2 regions of the Streptomyces sp. NPDC005496 genome follow, and region 2 is predicted to be linked to the other one. Evidence: riboswitches for the same ligand, from Rfam matches in the RefSeq annotation. Region 2 holds a riboswitch; the other holds the start of a gene.

Region 1 (7,521 bases), on a different contig from region 2:
GATGTAGAGGACCGTCCAGCCCATGTACGCCCCTCTCCCAGTAACCGCTACGCAGTGTGTCGTATACCGGCGCGGCCGGTCTAGGCCCGCTGTGGGTGGTGCAGGCCCAGATTCTCGTAGATCTCCAGCGTCGCCGTGGAGTTGTTGAGCGTGATGAAGTGCAGTCCGGGAACTCCCTCGGCCAGCAGTCGCGCGCAGAACTCGGTGGCGAACTCGATCCCAATGGAGCGTACAGCCGCCGGATCGTCTTTGGCTGTGAGGATCCGCTCTTTCAGCTCGGCCGGGATCGAGGCGTTGCTCAGCTGCGGCAGCCGTTCCAGCATCCGCACGCTGGTCACCGGCATCACCTCGGGGATCACCGGGGTGCCGCAGCCGGCCGCGGAGACACGGTCGCGCAGCCGCAGGTACGACTCCGGCCGGAAGAACATCTGGGTGATCGCGTAGTCGGCGCCGGCACGGCACTTGTCGACGAAGTGGGCGACGTCCAGGTCCCATTCCGCGGACCGCGGGTGCATCTCCGGGAAGGCCGCGACGCCGACGCAGAAGTCACCGGACTCCTTGATCAGACGCACCAGGTCGGCCGCGTAGGTCAGGCCCTTGGGATGCGGCACCCAGTCGCCCATGGGGTCGCCGGGCGGGTCGCCGCGCACCGCGAGCATGTTGCGGATCCCGGCGTCCGCGTACTGCCCGATGATGTTGCGCAGTTCCGCGACGGAGTGGTTCACCGCGGTCAGGTGGGCGACCGGGGTGAGCGTCGTGTCGGCGACGATCTGCTCGGTCTCCCGGACCGTGCCCGCGCGCGTGGAGCCGCCCGCGCCGTAGGTCACGGAGACGAAGTCGGGTGCGACGGCCTCGACCCGGCGCAGCGCGTTCCACAGGTTCCGCTCGCCCTTGGGGGTCTTCGGCGCGGAGAACTCGAACGAGTACGTCTTCTTGCCGGTCGCGAGCATGTCGCGCACGGTGCGTGCGCGGTCAGTCCTGGTGGAAGCAGATCCGAGGGCCATGACCGCAGGTTAGCCAGGGGACGCCGTGACCCCAACCGAACCGATGATATTTGTCCGTTTTGTCGACTTCTTGTCCACCCTTCGGACACTCAGCGTCACCCTCCGCCGTCTCACACCCCGCGCAGCCGCTTGGCGAACTCGCCCGCCGCCGCTCCCGGGTCGTCGGCCTCGGTGATCGCCCGGACGACGACGACCCGGCGGGCGCCCGCCTCCAGGACCTGGTCCACGTTGCCCAGGTCGATGCCGCCGATGGCGAACCAGGGGCGGTCGGTGCCGAGCGACGCCGTGTGCCGGACCAGGCCGAGGCCGGGGGCGTGGCGGCCGGGCTTGGTGGGGGTGGGCCAGCAGGGGCCCGTGCAGAAGTAGTCGACGCCCGGCTGGACGGCGGCGGCCCCGGCCTCGGACTCGGAGTGCGTGGAGCGGCCGATCAGGATGTCGTCGCCGAGGATCGCGCGGGCCGCGGGGACCGGCAGGTCACCCTGGCCCAGGTGCAGGATCGCGGCGCCGCCCGGGTGCCCGGCGCGGCTCGCGTGGGCCACGTCCGCCCGGTCGTTCACCGAGAGCAGCGCGCCGTGGCGGCGGCACTTCTCGGCGAAGAGGTCCAGGAGGTCCAGCTCCTCCGCCGCCTCCAGGCTCTTGTCCCGCAGCTGCACGAGGTCGACCCCGCCGGCCAGGACCGCGTCGAGGAACTCCGGAAGGTCGCCCTGGCGCCTGCGGGCGTCCGTGCACAGGTAGAGGCGGGCGTCGGCGAGCTGGGCGCGGGCGTCGGCACCGGTCTCGGGCATGGCTGGGTCCCCCGTGGTCGGTGGCGTACGGACCACGGCGGCCGGTCGGGCCGGCGGGCCGTGGTCCGTACACCGGAAGGTTGTCGGATCAGACGGCGAGCGCCTGGGCGCGGCGCTTCACCTCCGTGCCGCGATTCTCGCTCAGAGCCTGCGCGGGGGTGCCGGGCAGGGTCGAGTCGGGGGTGAAGAGCCACTCCAGCATCTCTTCGTCGGTGAAGCCGTCGTCCCGCAGGAGCGTCAAGGTGCCGGACAGGCCCTTGACGACCTTCTGCTCGGCCCCGTCGATGAAGGCGGCGGGGACGTGCAGCGCGCGGTTCTCACCACGGCGTACGGCGATGAGCTGGCCGTCCTTGACCAGCTGCCGGACGCGGGTCACCTCGACGCCGAGCAGTTCGGCGATGTCGGGGAGGGTGAGCCAGGCGGGGACGAGAGCATCGATCTTTGCGTCAATCTCGGTCACGGGACAAGCCTGCCATCTGGGACCGACAGTCGGAAGCCGAGGCCGTCCGACCTGGGGAGGAGCAGGCGGGCGGCGGACCGCCGGACGCCCTACGCCGCCGCCGTCTTCAGCGGCTTGGACGGGTCCGTCAGGGCGTCGGCGTCCATCGGCGTCCCCGCCTCGATCAGCTTGCGTCCCTGGGCGAGGTCCCGGGGCCGGCCCACGGCGAGCAGGGCGACCAGGCGGCCCTCGCGGAGCCAGCAGACCGTCCAGGCGGCGCCCGAGGGGTCACCGCGCCACAGGGTCGTGTCGGCGGAGGCGTGGTGGCCGACGTACTGGACGAAGCGGCCGAACTGCTCGGACCAGAAGTAGGGCACCGGGTCGTACGCCGCGGGGGCCTCGCCGATGATGTTCGCCGCCACCGTGCGCGGCCCCTGGAGGGCGTTGTCCCAGTGGTGGACCAGCAGGCGCCCCTCGTAGCGGCCCGACGGGAAGGAGGCGCAGTCGCCGACCGCGTAGACGTCGGGCGCGGAGGTGCGCAGGTGGGCGTCGGCCACGATCTCGCCGTGGGCGCCGAGTTCGATCCCGGAGCCGGCGAGCCAGGCGGTCGCGGGGCGGGCCCCGATGCCGACGACGACCGCGCCGGCGGGCACCCGCGAACCGTCGTCCAGGACCACCGCGCCGGGCTCGACGCGCTCCACGCGCGCGTGGGTGCGCAGCGCCGCCCCGCTGTCGGCGTACCAGCCGGCCATGGGGGCGGCCACCTCGGGAGGCAGCGCACCGGCGAGCGGCCGGTCGGCGGCCTCGACGACGGTCACCGCGCATCCGGCCTCGCGGGCCGCGGTCGCGAACTCGGCGCCGATCCAGCCCGCTCCGACGACCACGATGTCGTGCTGCTCGGCGAGCACCGGGCGCAGCCGCTCGGCGTCGTCCAGGGTGCGCAGCAGGTGGACTCCGGGGATGCCCTCGGTGCCCGGCAGCCGAATCGGTTCCGCCCCGGTGGCGATCACCAGGACGTCGTACGGCACGGGCCCGTCGGCGGTGTCCAGTTCGTGGTCCCCGGGGCGGGCGCCGAGCACCTCGCAGCCGAGCCGCAGTCCGATGCCGAGCGCCTCGAAGTCGACGTCGAAGGCGGAGCCCTCGGCCTTGCCGAGCAGCACCGCCTTGGACAGCGGCGGCCTGTCGTACGGCTGGTGCGGCTCCCCGCCGATCAGGGTCACCGTGCCGGTGAAGCCCTGTTCCCGCAGGGCGACCGCGGTCTGCACCCCGGCCATGCCCGCGCCCACGACGACGACTCGCGGCGCCGTGCGCTCCCCGGACTGCGTCTGCTCGCTCACGTGATCACCATAGACATCTGACACCACGTCAGTCACCGGGCGTGCTGGACGATCTCCTCCACCACGCTCGTCCCACTGCCCTCCTGCGACTCCCACTGCCAGTTCTCCTCAAGCCGTACCCGTCCGTCGGCCAGCTCGACGACCAGGGACACGCAGTGCCCGGAGGATGTCGTTCCGTCGTGCTTCAGCTGCACGTACCGGAAGTCGAGGCGGTCACCCTCACGACTACCCACGAGATGACCTCGTACGACATCGCCGCCCGCGTAGTCGGCCCAGATCCGTCCCTCCCGCTCGTGGTAGGTGAACCGGGTGCGGGTGCCGACCTGGCCCGGCGCCTGGTCGGCGACCGGGGCGAGGACGAGGCCGTCGAGCGAGCGGGCCATGCGGGGAGCTCCTCTACTGGGGGGCCGGGGCGACGGGCTAGGGTGGCCAACGTAAAGCACACGCGGGAGCCCGGACGCACCGGGCTGAGAGGGAGGCTGGACGGCCTCCGACCGTACGAACCTGATCCGGGTCATGCCGGCGAAGGGAGGGGCTGGACGCCCATGTCGCGTACCTCACAGTCCACGGACACCGCACGCGGGCCCTCGGGCTCGCCGGACGTCCTCGTCGTGGGCGGGGGCATCATCGGTCTGGTGACCGCCTGGCGGGCCGCGCAGCGCGGGCTCACCACCGCGGTCGTGGACCCCGAGCCGGGCGGCGGCGCCGCCCAGGTGGCCGCCGGCATGCTGGCCGCCGTCACCGAACTCCACTACGGCGAGCAGACGTTGCTCGGCCTCAACCTGGCCTCCGCCGAGCGCTACCCCGACTTCGCGGCGGAGCTGACCGAGGTCACCGGTCTCGGTCTCGGCTACCGCCGCTGCGGCACGCTCGCCGTCGCGCTGGACGCCGACGACCGCGCCCACCTGCGCGAACTGCACGCGTTGCAGCGCCGGTCGGGCCTGGAGTCGGCGTGGCTCAGCGGCCGGGACTGCCGCCGGCTGGAGCCGATGCTCGCACCGGGCGTGCGCGGCGGGCTGCGGGTGGACGGCGACCACCAGGTCGACCCGCGCCGGCTCGCCGCCGCCCTGGTCGTGGCCTGCGAGCGCGCCGGTGTCGTCCTGCACCGCACCTGGGCCGAGCGGCTGGACGTCGTCCGGGGCCGGGCCACCGGGGTGGTCACCACGGACGGCACCGCCCTGCCGGCCGGCCGGGTCGTCCTCGCCGCGGGCAGCCTCAGCGGACGGCTGGCGGGCGTCCCGGAGGACCTGCTGCCGCCGGTGCGCCCCGTGAAGGGGCAGGTGCTGCGGCTGACCGTGCCGCCGCGCTACGCGCCGTTCCTGAGCCGGACCGTGCGCGCCGTCGTGCGCGGCAGCCACGTCTACCTGGTGCCGCGCGAGAACGGCGAGCTGGTCGTCGGCGCCACCAGCGAGGAGCTGGGCTGGGACACCACGGTCACCGCGGGCGGTGTGTACGAGCTGCTGCGCGACGCCCACGAGCTGGTCCCCGGGATCACCGAACTGCCGCTGACCGAGACCCGCGCCGGGCTGCGCCCCTGCTCGCCGGACAACGCCCCGCTGCTCGGGCCGACCGGACTGGACGGCCTGCTGCTGGCCACCGGCCACCACCGCAACGGCGTGCTGCTCACCCCGGTCACCGGCGACGCCATGGCGCACGTCCTGACCACCGGTGAACTCCCGGACTTGGCACGCCCCTTCACCCCCCGCCGCTTCAGCACCGCCCTCACGGAGCAGCCCGCATGAACATCTTCGTCAACGGGGAGCGCCGGCACGTCGCCCCGGGCACCGCGCTCGACGCCCTCGTCGCGACCCTCACCGCTGCCCCGTCCGGTGTCGCCGTCGCCCTCAACGAGACCGTCGTCCCGCGCGGGCAGTGGGCCGGCACGGCCCTCGCCGACGGGGACCGCGTCGAAGTCCTCACCGCCGTCCAAGGAGGCTGACCCATGGCCGACGACCCCTTCGTCCTCGGCGGCACGTCCTACGCGTCCCGCCTGATCATGGGCACCGGCGGCGCCCCCAGCCTGGACCTGCTGGAGCGCTCCCTGGTGGCCTCCGGCACGGAGCTGACGACGGTCGCGATGCGCCGGGTCGACCCGCGGGCGCACGGTTCGGTGCTGTCCGTCCTCGACCGGCTCGGCATCCGCGTCCTGCCGAACACGGCGGGCTGCTTCACCGCGGGCGAGGCGGTCCTCACCGCCCGGCTCGCGCGGGAGGCCCTCGGCACCGACCTGGTGAAACTGGAGGTCATCGCCGACGAGCGCACGCTGCTGCCCGACCCGATCGAGCTGCTGGACGCCGCCGAGACGCTCGTCGACGACGGGTTCACGGTGCTGCCGTACACGAACGACGACCCGGTGCTGGCGCGGAAGCTGGAGGACGTCGGCTGCGCCGCGATCATGCCGCTGGGCTCGCCCATCGGCTCCGGCCTCGGCATCCGCAACCCGCACAACTTCCAGCTGATCGTGGAGCACGCGCGCGTGCCGGTCATCCTGGACGCGGGCGCCGGGACCGCGTCGGACGCCGCGCTCGCCATGGAGCTGGGATGCGCGGGTGTGATGCTCGCCTCGGCCGTGACCCGGGCGCAGGAGCCGGTGCTGATGGCCGACGCCATGCGGCACGCGGTGGAGGCGGGGCGGCTGGCGTACCGGGCGGGCCGCATCCCGCGCCGGCACTTTGCGGAGGCCTCCTCCCCGGTGGAGGGGCGCGCACGGCTGGACCCCGAGCGCCCCGCCTTCTAGGGCCTGTCGTTTGGATCAGGTCGGCCGTGACGGACGGTTCGTCCCGGCCGACCCGAGCGGGGTCTGGTGCGTGCAGCTGCAAGGCGGAGGAGGGAGTCGAAGCGATGGGGGTCCCCCCGCTCGAGCGGAGCCGAGAGTGGGGGAGTCGGCGACCGACGACAACGCCGCAGATGTGCGTGCCAGACCCCGCGACACCGGCCTGATCCAAACGACAGGCCCTAGCAGCCGGCGGCCCGGCGGGCCCGCGTCGGACCGGCCACACAACAGTCACAGCTCTGCTGCATTCCGCCCCCGGAAAGAGCGGACCGGGTGGGCGTGACGGTGGCGGCTCGTAGACTCACCTGCGTGGATACGACCCTTCAGGACCCGCTTGTCGGGCAGGTGCTCGACGGCCGCTACCGCGTCGACGCGCGGATCGCGGTCGGCGGGATGGCCACGGTCTACCGGGCCCTGGACACCCGCCTCGACCGCGTGCTCGCGCTCAAGGTGATGCACCCGGCGCTGGCCGCCGACGGCTCCTTCGTCGAGCGGTTCATCCGGGAGGCCAAGTCCGTGGCCCGGCTCGCCCACCCGAACGTGGTGCAGGTCTTCGACCAGGGGACGGACGGGTCGTACGTCTACCTGGCCATGGAGTACGTCGCCGGGTGCACCCTGCGTGACGTGCTGCGCGAGCGCGGGGCGCTCCAGCCGCGGGCCGCGCTCGACATCCTGGAGCCGGTCCTCGCCGCGCTCGGCGCCGCCCACCGCGCCGGTTTCGTCCACCGCGACATGAAGCCGGAGAACGTCCTGATAGGGGACGACGGCCGGGTCAAGGTGGCGGACTTCGGACTCGTGCGCGCCGTGGACACCGTGACGAACACCACGGGGTCCGTCCTCGGCACCGTCTCCTATCTCGCCCCCGAGCAGATAGAGCACGGCACGGCGGACCCCCGCGTCGACGTGTACGCCTGCGGCGTCGTCCTGTACGAGATGCTCACCGGCGACAAGCCGCACTCGGGCGACTCCCCCGCGCAGGTGCTCTACCAGCACCTGAACGCGGACGTGCCGCCGCCGTCGGCCGCCGTCCCGGGGCTGCCCCTCGTCCTGGACGACCTGGTCGCCTCGTCGACCGCGCGCGATCCCGAGGTGCGTCCGTACGACGCGGTGGCGTTGCTCGCCGAGGTGCTGGAGGCGCGCGGCGGGCTGAGCGCCGAGCAGCTGGACGCCGTACCGCCGAAGG
Region 2 (7,521 bases):
CGCAGGGCCTCATCGACGCCGCGGGCAACTGGTGCGCCGGCACGTCCCGGCTGTGGTTCCTCGGCGACTTCACCGACCGCGGCCCGGACGGCATCGGGGTCATCGACCTCGTGATGCGGCTGTCCGCCGAGGCGGCGGCGGTCGGCGGCTACTGCAAGGCGCTCATGGGCAACCACGAGCTGCTGCTGCTCGGCGCCAAGCGGTTCGGCGACACTCCCGTCAACTCCGGTGCGGGGACGGCCACCTTCCAGGCCGCCTGGCTCCTCAACGGCGGCCAGAAGACCGACATGGACCGCCTCCAGGACCACCATCTTCAGTGGATGGCCCGCCTGGACGCCATGGAGATCTCCGACGGGCATCTCCTCGTGCACTCCGACACCACCGCCTACCTCGACTACGGCGACTCCATCGAGGCGGTCAACGACACCGTCCGTGAGACCCTCACCCGCAACGACGCCGACGAGTGCTGGGACCTGTTCCGCAAGTTCACCAAGCGCTTCGCCTTCCGCGACGACGGTGGCGCCGAGGCGGTCCGCTCGCTCCTCGACACCTACGGCGGCGCACGCATCGTCCATGGCCACAGCCCCATTCCGTACCTGCTGGGCGAGGTCGGCTCGGAGGACGGCGAGGACAACGCGGGCCCGACGGTCGAGGGACCGCACATCTACGCCGACGGGCTGGCCATCGCGATGGACGGCGGAGTGACCATGGCCGGAAAGCTGCTGGTGCAGCAGCTCCCCCTGGGTAGCTGAGTGTTCGCCGGGCAGGTGTCCCCCGCGAAGGACCCTGCCGGTCAGAGGGCAATTTCCGGAAACCCTCTGTCATCGTGTGCCCTCGCAGCTCTACCATCGGCTTATCCGTAGCAGGCTCCCCTCCGTTTCTGCCCGACGGCTCGTCAGCGTGCGAGCCACCAGCCCTACGGAGCATCGGGGGATGCACATGAACAGCGTTCCGCAGCACCTGCTGAACGAGGACCGCCAGGATTACGAGCGGATCCTCGATGAGGCGCTGCGCTCCGCACCACACCGCCCGGAACTGGCCGCGGTCGGCAAGCGGCTCAACCCCGAACAACTGCGCACGATGGCCCTGAACGCCACGGCTCTCATCACGGCGGCCGCGGCGGCCGAGTACCAGCACTACGTGACGGCCCGCGAGGAACTGCGCCGGCCCGCGTCGTCCGCCCCTTCCGTCCGCGAGGAGTCCGGTTCCACCGAGCCCGGTTCGGGCGCGGTCGGGCTGGCCACCACCATGGGGGAGGTCGCCGAGACGGCCGGAGCCGGTGCCATGGCCGTCGTCGCGGTGCTCGCCCCTGTGCTCGCCGGGACGGCCGCGGCGATATTCCTGCTGGTCGGCTACATCCTGAAGATGCTCGACCCCGAACCGGCGTTCGCGAGGACGATCCTGACCACCGGATGGGTCTTCGGAGCCGTCACTGCGGTCGCCATCCTGGCCGCCGCGGTCGGGCTCCTGCTCACGGCACTGCGCGACGGCGGCTCCTCCTTCCAGGCCGAGGACAGCGGCGAGCTGAACGAGGAGGTGACCCGGGCGGGGGACGCCTGGCGCGAGGCCCTGCTGGAACGCGGCATCCTGCCGTTCCTTCGGGAGGCGCTCGCCGACTCAGGCACGACGGCCGTCAGCCCCAAGTCCCCGGAGCCAACCGGCCGTATGCCGCATCTGGGGTACGGGCGACCGGGGTTCAGCAGCCCGGACGGGGGCCCGGCAGCGGGCCCGCGGCCGAGCTACAGCAGTCCGGACTTCTCCAGCCCGGACTTCGGAGGCCCGGAACACCAGCCGGAGTGACCCCGGCCCGACGTCCCACCAGGCCGGAAGCCCACCGGTAACCCACCGGCGCGCGACGCGACAGGCCGTCGACCATCGACCGCCCAGGCGCCAACCCGCCGGTCCCCGGACGGAGTTCGGCAGCCGGACCGAGCTCCACCTCACCTGTGCCGCCGGACCGGCACCTCGGCCCGGCGGACCGGTTCGAGGTGGCCGCACCCGGCGCGCCGTCGGGCCCGTGGTGCTCCGGGTGCCGCGCACCGCTGTACGGGCCCCTGCCTGCGCCCCGCACAGGGAGCGCAGGCAGGCGGCACAGCGGGCGTCAGGACCGAGCGATCGTCTCGGTCGCGACCGCCGAGGCCCCGTCCAACCGCGTCAGTCCGCCAAGGGCAGATAGACCCGGTTGCCCGCCGCGGCGAACTCCTTGGACTTCTGTGCCATGCCCTCCTCGATCTCCGACGGCGAGTTCCCGTGTTCGCGCCGGATGTCGTGCGAGATCTTCATCGAGCAGAACTTCGGCCCGCACATCGAGCAGAAGTGCGCCGTCTTGGCGGGCTCCGCCGGCAGCGTCTCGTCGTGGAACTCCCGTGCCGTGTCCGGGTCGAGAGCCAGGTTGAACTGGTCCTCCCAGCGGAACTCGAACCGGGCGTCGGACAGCGCGTCGTCCCACTCCTGCGCGCCCGGGTGCCCCTTGGCGAGGTCGGCCGCGTGAGCGGCGATCTTGTAGGTGATCACGCCGGTCTTGACGTCGTCCCGGTTGGGCAGACCCAGGTGCTCCTTGGGCGTGACGTAGCAGAGCATCGCGGTGCCCCACCAGGCGATCATCGCGGCGCCGATACCGGAGGTGATGTGGTCGTACGCCGGGGCGACGTCCGTCGTCAGCGGGCCGAGCGTATAGAACGGAGCTTCATCGCAGATCTCCTGCTGAAGGTCGATGTTCTCCTTGATCTTGTGCATCGGGACATGCCCCGGGCCCTCGATCATGGTCTGTACGTTGAAACGCTTCGCGACCCTGTTGAGTTCCCCGAGTGTCCTCAACTCGGCGAACTGAGCGGCGTCGTTGGCGTCGGCGATCGACCCGGGCCGCAGCCCGTCGCCGAGCGAGTACGTGACGTCGTAGGAGGCGAGGATCTCGCACAGCTCCTCGAAGTTCTCGTAGAGGAAGCTCTCCTTGTGGTGCGCGAGGCACCAGGCCGCCATGATCGAGCCGCCGCGCGAGACGATGCCCGTCTTCCGGTTGGCGGTGAGCGGCACGTACGGGAGGCGGACGCCCGCGTGGACCGTCATGTAGTCCACGCCCTGCTCCGCCTGTTCGATGACGGTGTCCTTGTAGATCTCCCAGGTCAGCTCCTCGGCGCGGCCGTCGACCTTCTCCAGCGCCTGGTAGAGCGGCACGGTGCCGATGGGCACGGGGGAGTTGCGCAGGACCCACTCGCGCGTGGTGTGGATGTTGCGCCCGGTGGACAGGTCCATGACCGTGTCCGCACCCCACTGGGTGGCCCAGGTCATCTTGTCCACCTCCTCCTCGATGGAGGAAGTGACCGCGGAGTTACCGATGTTGGCGTTCACCTTCACCAGGAACCGCTTGCCGATGATCATCGGCTCGATCTCCGGGTGGTTGACGTTCGCGGGCAGCACCGCACGGCCGGCGGCGATCTCCTCGCGTACGACCTCGGGGTCGACGTTCTCGCGGACCGCCACGAACTCCATCTCGGGAGTGACCTCGCCGCGGCGGGCGTACGCGAGTTGCGTGACGGCCTCTCCGGGGCGGCCGCGGCGCGGCTGACGCGGCCGGCCGGGGAACACCGCGTCCAGATTGCGCAGTCCACCGCGCGGGGACGTGTGCTTGATGCCGTCGTCCTCGGGACGCACGGCCCGGCCCGCGTACTCCTCGGTGTCACCGCGGGCGATGATCCAGTTCTCGCGCAGCGGCGCCAGCCCCCTGCGTACGTCGGTGTCGACGGTCGGATCGGTGTACGGGCCCGAGGTGTCGTACAGCGTGACCGACTGCCCGTTGGTGAGGTGCACCTGACGGACCGGCACCCGCAGGTCAGGGCGCGAGCCCTCGACGTACGCCTTGTGCCAGCCGATGGACTTCCCGGCCTCGCCGTTCCGGAGCGAGGCGGATGCCTCGTCCGTCTGGCCGGAGGCAGGCGTGCTTACGTCCTTGTTGGTCATGAGACCTACTCCCTACGCCGGCATTACCCGGTAACAGGTTCAGCGGTCGACGCAGCGATGTCCGTCTGCCGATGTTTCATGTGAAACATCGCAGAGACGGAGGTCAGCGCCCTCTCAGCCCGGTGCTCCGAGCTCCCGCGTGTGCAAAGGTGCCTCCACGCTAGCGTCATATCTGGCGCGGTGAACAGAGGGCCCCCTCCGTTCTTGCGATGATCGGTCGGTGACCACGACGCAGCAGCCCCCGTATCCGCCCTCCGAGCCGCCGCACGGACACGGCGCCGGCCCCGGTTCCGGCCACGGGTCCGTACCCGGCCCCGGCCCCGGTGACGGCCCCCGCCGTGGACCGGGTGGCGGCGGCGGTCCCGGGCCGGGTGGTGGCAGCGGCCCCGGGTCAGGCGGCGGGCACGGTCCTGCGCCGGGCGACGGACACGGTCACTCGCACAGCCACGGCCCGGCAGCCCCCGTCTCCAAGCATCTCCGCAAGGTCATCGCCGCGATCCTGATCCCGTTCGCAGCCGCGGTCGTCGTGGGCCTGGTGGTGCTCTGGCCGGGCGGGGCACCCTCGCACGAGCGGACCGGCGTCGGCTTCGACCGGCAGACCCAGGGAGCCACGGTCACCCAGGTCGACGAGGTGGACTGCAAGTCCGTCAACGCCTCGGGGGACACTCCGACCGGTGACACCTCCACCGCCGAGGGGTCCTCCGCGCAGCAGCAGGCGACGGGCGACTGCAAGAAGGCGACCATCCGGATCGACACCGGCAAGGACAAGGGCCGCACCTTCACCGAGATCGTCCAGCCCGACCAGTCACGGCAGTTGCACGAGGGCGAGAAGGTCGTGGTCGCCTACGAACCCTCGGCGCCCGTGAACCTCCAGTACTCCGTCACCGACGTGAACCGGAAGCTCCCCATGGCGCTCCTCGCCGGGATCTTCGCGCTGGCCGTCGTCGTGGTGGGCCGGCTGCGCGGTGTCATGGCGCTGGTCGCGCTGGCCGTGAGCTTCCTCATCCTGACGTTCTTCATCCTGCCCGCGATCCTGCAGGGTTCGAATCCCCTGGTCGTGGCGGTGATCGGGGCCAGCGCGATCATGCTGATCGCCCTCTACATGTGCCACGGCCTCTCGGCCCGGACCTCGGTCGCGGTACTGGGCACGCTGCTGTCCCTGCTGCTGATCGGCGTGCTGGGCTCGGGATTCATCGACTGGGCCGCGCTGACCGGCAACGTGGACGACAACACCGGCCTCATCCACGGCCTCTATCCGTCCATCGACATGAGCGGCCTGCTGCTCGCCGGCGTCATCATCGGCTCGCTCGGCGTGCTCGACGACGTGACGGTCACCCAGACCTCAGCCGTCTGGGAACTGCACCAGGCCGACCCGACGATGGGCTGGCGCGGGCTGTACCGGGCGGGGATCAGGATCGGCCGCGACCACATCGCCTCCGTCGTCAACACCCTGGTGCTGGCGTACGCGGGCGCGGCCCTACCTCTCCTGCTGCTGTTCTCGATCGCCCAGAGCAGCGTCGGAACGGTCGCCAACAGCGAGCTGGTCGCCGAGGAGATCGTGCGCACCCTGGTCGGCTCGATCGGCCTGGTCGCCTCCGTTCCGGTGACCACGGCGCTGGCCGCCCTCGTGGTCTCGGCGGACCGCAAGGACAGCTCGGGCGTTCCGGCACCCGCGGGCGCCACGGCTCCGCGACTCAGGGCCCCGGCACGCGGCGGGAAGGGCCGCCGGCGCAAGCACTGAGCGGAGAGGAAGCGTTACTCCACTGGGGCAGGCGGTCGGGCGGATCAGCCCGCGCTCTGCTCCTCCGCCAGGATGCGGTCCAGCGCCTCGTCGAGGTGGGTGTCGAAGTCCGCGAGGGAACGCTCCTGCCCGAGCGGCACCAGCTTGTCCGTACGGTCGAGGAAGGCCACCAGCGGGGCCGTACCGGACCGGAACAACGCGTGGTCGCACCCCACCTGAAGCCGGATCAGCACCTCACCGAACGCCTCGGGGTCCGCGGGGGTGATGTGCACATCCCCGTCACCGCACGGCCGGCCCACCCCGTCGATCAGCAGCTCCCGGCCGAACGCCCACGTCACCGGTGCGTCACCGGGCAGGTGGAAGGTCAATCGCACGGCGAAGGGATCACTGGTCTCATAACGGAGTTCCACCGGAATGCGGAAGGAGAGCTCCTCCGATACGAGAAAGCTCATCATCACTTCTGCCTGCACCGACTCGCGCATCGTCAACCCCGTCGTTTGCCGTCGACTGGCCAGGAATCATCCTCCTGACACTGCTGGCATCTTGCTCAACGTACACGGCAGATCACAAGGAGTGAGTTTTCAGATGCTGATAGAGATCGTCAGCGTTCCCAGCATCCGGCCGATTTCGGCCTGCAGCTGACGGGCCACGGGCAGCAGTCGGTCCACCTGATGGAAGGGCAGGGAAATGGCCACTGTGGCGGCCGTCGCCCCCGCCGTGATGGGCAGCGCGGCGCACACCGTCCCGAGGGCGTACTCCTGCCGTTCCACGATCGGTTCCATCCGCCTCGCCCTTTCCAGGCGGCGCAACAGGGTCCGTTCGTCACGCACCGTGTTCGGAGTGATGGACTGCACCGGGTAGCGGGCAAGGTGGTCCCGGCGGCCCTCCTCGTCGAGCTGGGACAGCAGGCACTGGCCGATCGCGTGGGCGTGGCCGGTCTCCCGGAAATCCGCCCACTCCTCCACCGCCGGGCTGCCCGGAGTGTCGGCGACGGACACCACCTCGATCTCACCGTCGCGGTAGATGGCGTAGTAGATGGGCACACCGAGCGCCTCGCTCCACTGGGAGAGCGCGTCATTGACCGTGCTGCGACGTTTCTGCTGTGCTCCGCTGCTGCCCAGCCGCTCGGCCGCCTCACCGAGGAAGAACAGCCCCTTCTCCCGGTGCAGATAGCCCTCGTGGACCAGCGTGCGCAGCAGGTGGTAGGCCGTCGGCAGGGCGAGGCCGGCCTCACGGGCCAGCTGTTTGGCGGGGGCTCCGCTCTCGCGTGCCGCCACGGCCTCCAGCAGGCGCATCGCCCGCTGGACGGAGCCGATGAGGGTCGTGTGCGGCTCCGGGGGCGCCGCCTCGGTGGGGGACGTGCGTGGCTGCACGGGCGGGACGCGCGTCCCCGCCGGTGTGTTCGATCGCTGGATGGGTGGAGCGGGTGATTCTGCGGGTGCGGTGTCAACCGTGGCCAAGGGTCACTCCCGGAGCGCGAGGAGGGCCGCCCGTGCGGGGGAACACGGGAGGAGGGTGCGCCGCCCGCGGGGGTCTGCCCCGCGTCGATTCCGGACTTTAACCGCCCGCCACCGCTCGCCGGCCGCCCGCGCGGGAAACTTCCCCCGGGCGAGGGAACCTCAGCTTCCTGTTTCCCGTTGCCCGTTACCCACCGGACGGACCCGCTTCGGCGTCACCAGTCGCTGCGCGAGGAGGAACTCGACATGAACTTCCGTACGACGTAGATCAGTCCGCCGACCAGCGCGACGAAGACCAGCACCTTGAACAGCAGCCAGATCACCACGCTGACGACGCTGACTATCACGCTGCCGAAGACGACCAGG

What was found. Region 2 has a riboswitch for thiamine pyrophosphate ahead of thiC (phosphomethylpyrimidine synthase ThiC). Riboswitches for the same ligand answer to the same signal wherever they lie in the genome.
Region 1: it holds a riboswitch for thiamine pyrophosphate, as region 2 does, so the genes downstream of both, thiO (glycine oxidase ThiO) here and thiC (phosphomethylpyrimidine synthase ThiC) in region 2, are expected to answer to the same signal.

What each region holds. Positions count from the first base shown of each region.
Region 1 covers NZ_JBIAJQ010000020.1:44,517-52,037, reverse strand. Annotated here, with positions in the region: gene ACFYQQ_RS38945 (hypothetical protein) at 1-24, opposite strand, end outside; gene metF (methylenetetrahydrofolate reductase [NAD(P)H]) at 81-1,004, opposite strand; gene thiE (thiamine phosphate synthase) at 1,115-1,789, opposite strand; gene ACFYQQ_RS38930 (Rv2175c family DNA-binding protein) at 1,878-2,249, opposite strand; gene ACFYQQ_RS38925 (FAD-dependent oxidoreductase) at 2,339-3,565, opposite strand; gene ACFYQQ_RS38920 (hypothetical protein) at 3,598-3,948, opposite strand; TPP riboswitch at 4,001-4,113, shown strand; gene thiO (glycine oxidase ThiO) at 4,111-5,307, shown strand; gene thiS (sulfur carrier protein ThiS) at 5,304-5,504, shown strand; gene ACFYQQ_RS38905 (thiazole synthase) at 5,508-6,302, shown strand; gene pknB (Stk1 family PASTA domain-containing Ser/Thr kinase) at 6,648-7,521, shown strand, end outside.
Region 2 covers NZ_JBIAJQ010000005.1:499,804-507,324, reverse strand. Annotated here, with positions in the region: gene ACFYQQ_RS18355 (metallophosphoesterase) at 1-752, shown strand, start outside; gene ACFYQQ_RS18350 (hypothetical protein) at 934-1,800, shown strand; gene thiC (phosphomethylpyrimidine synthase ThiC) at 2,155-3,957, opposite strand; TPP riboswitch at 3,950-4,106, opposite strand; gene ACFYQQ_RS18340 (YibE/F family protein) at 4,178-5,698, shown strand; gene ACFYQQ_RS18335 (SsgA family sporulation/cell division regulator) at 5,743-6,180, opposite strand; gene ACFYQQ_RS18330 (IclR family transcriptional regulator) at 6,280-7,071, opposite strand; gene ACFYQQ_RS18325 (DUF5326 family protein) at 7,371-7,521, opposite strand, start outside.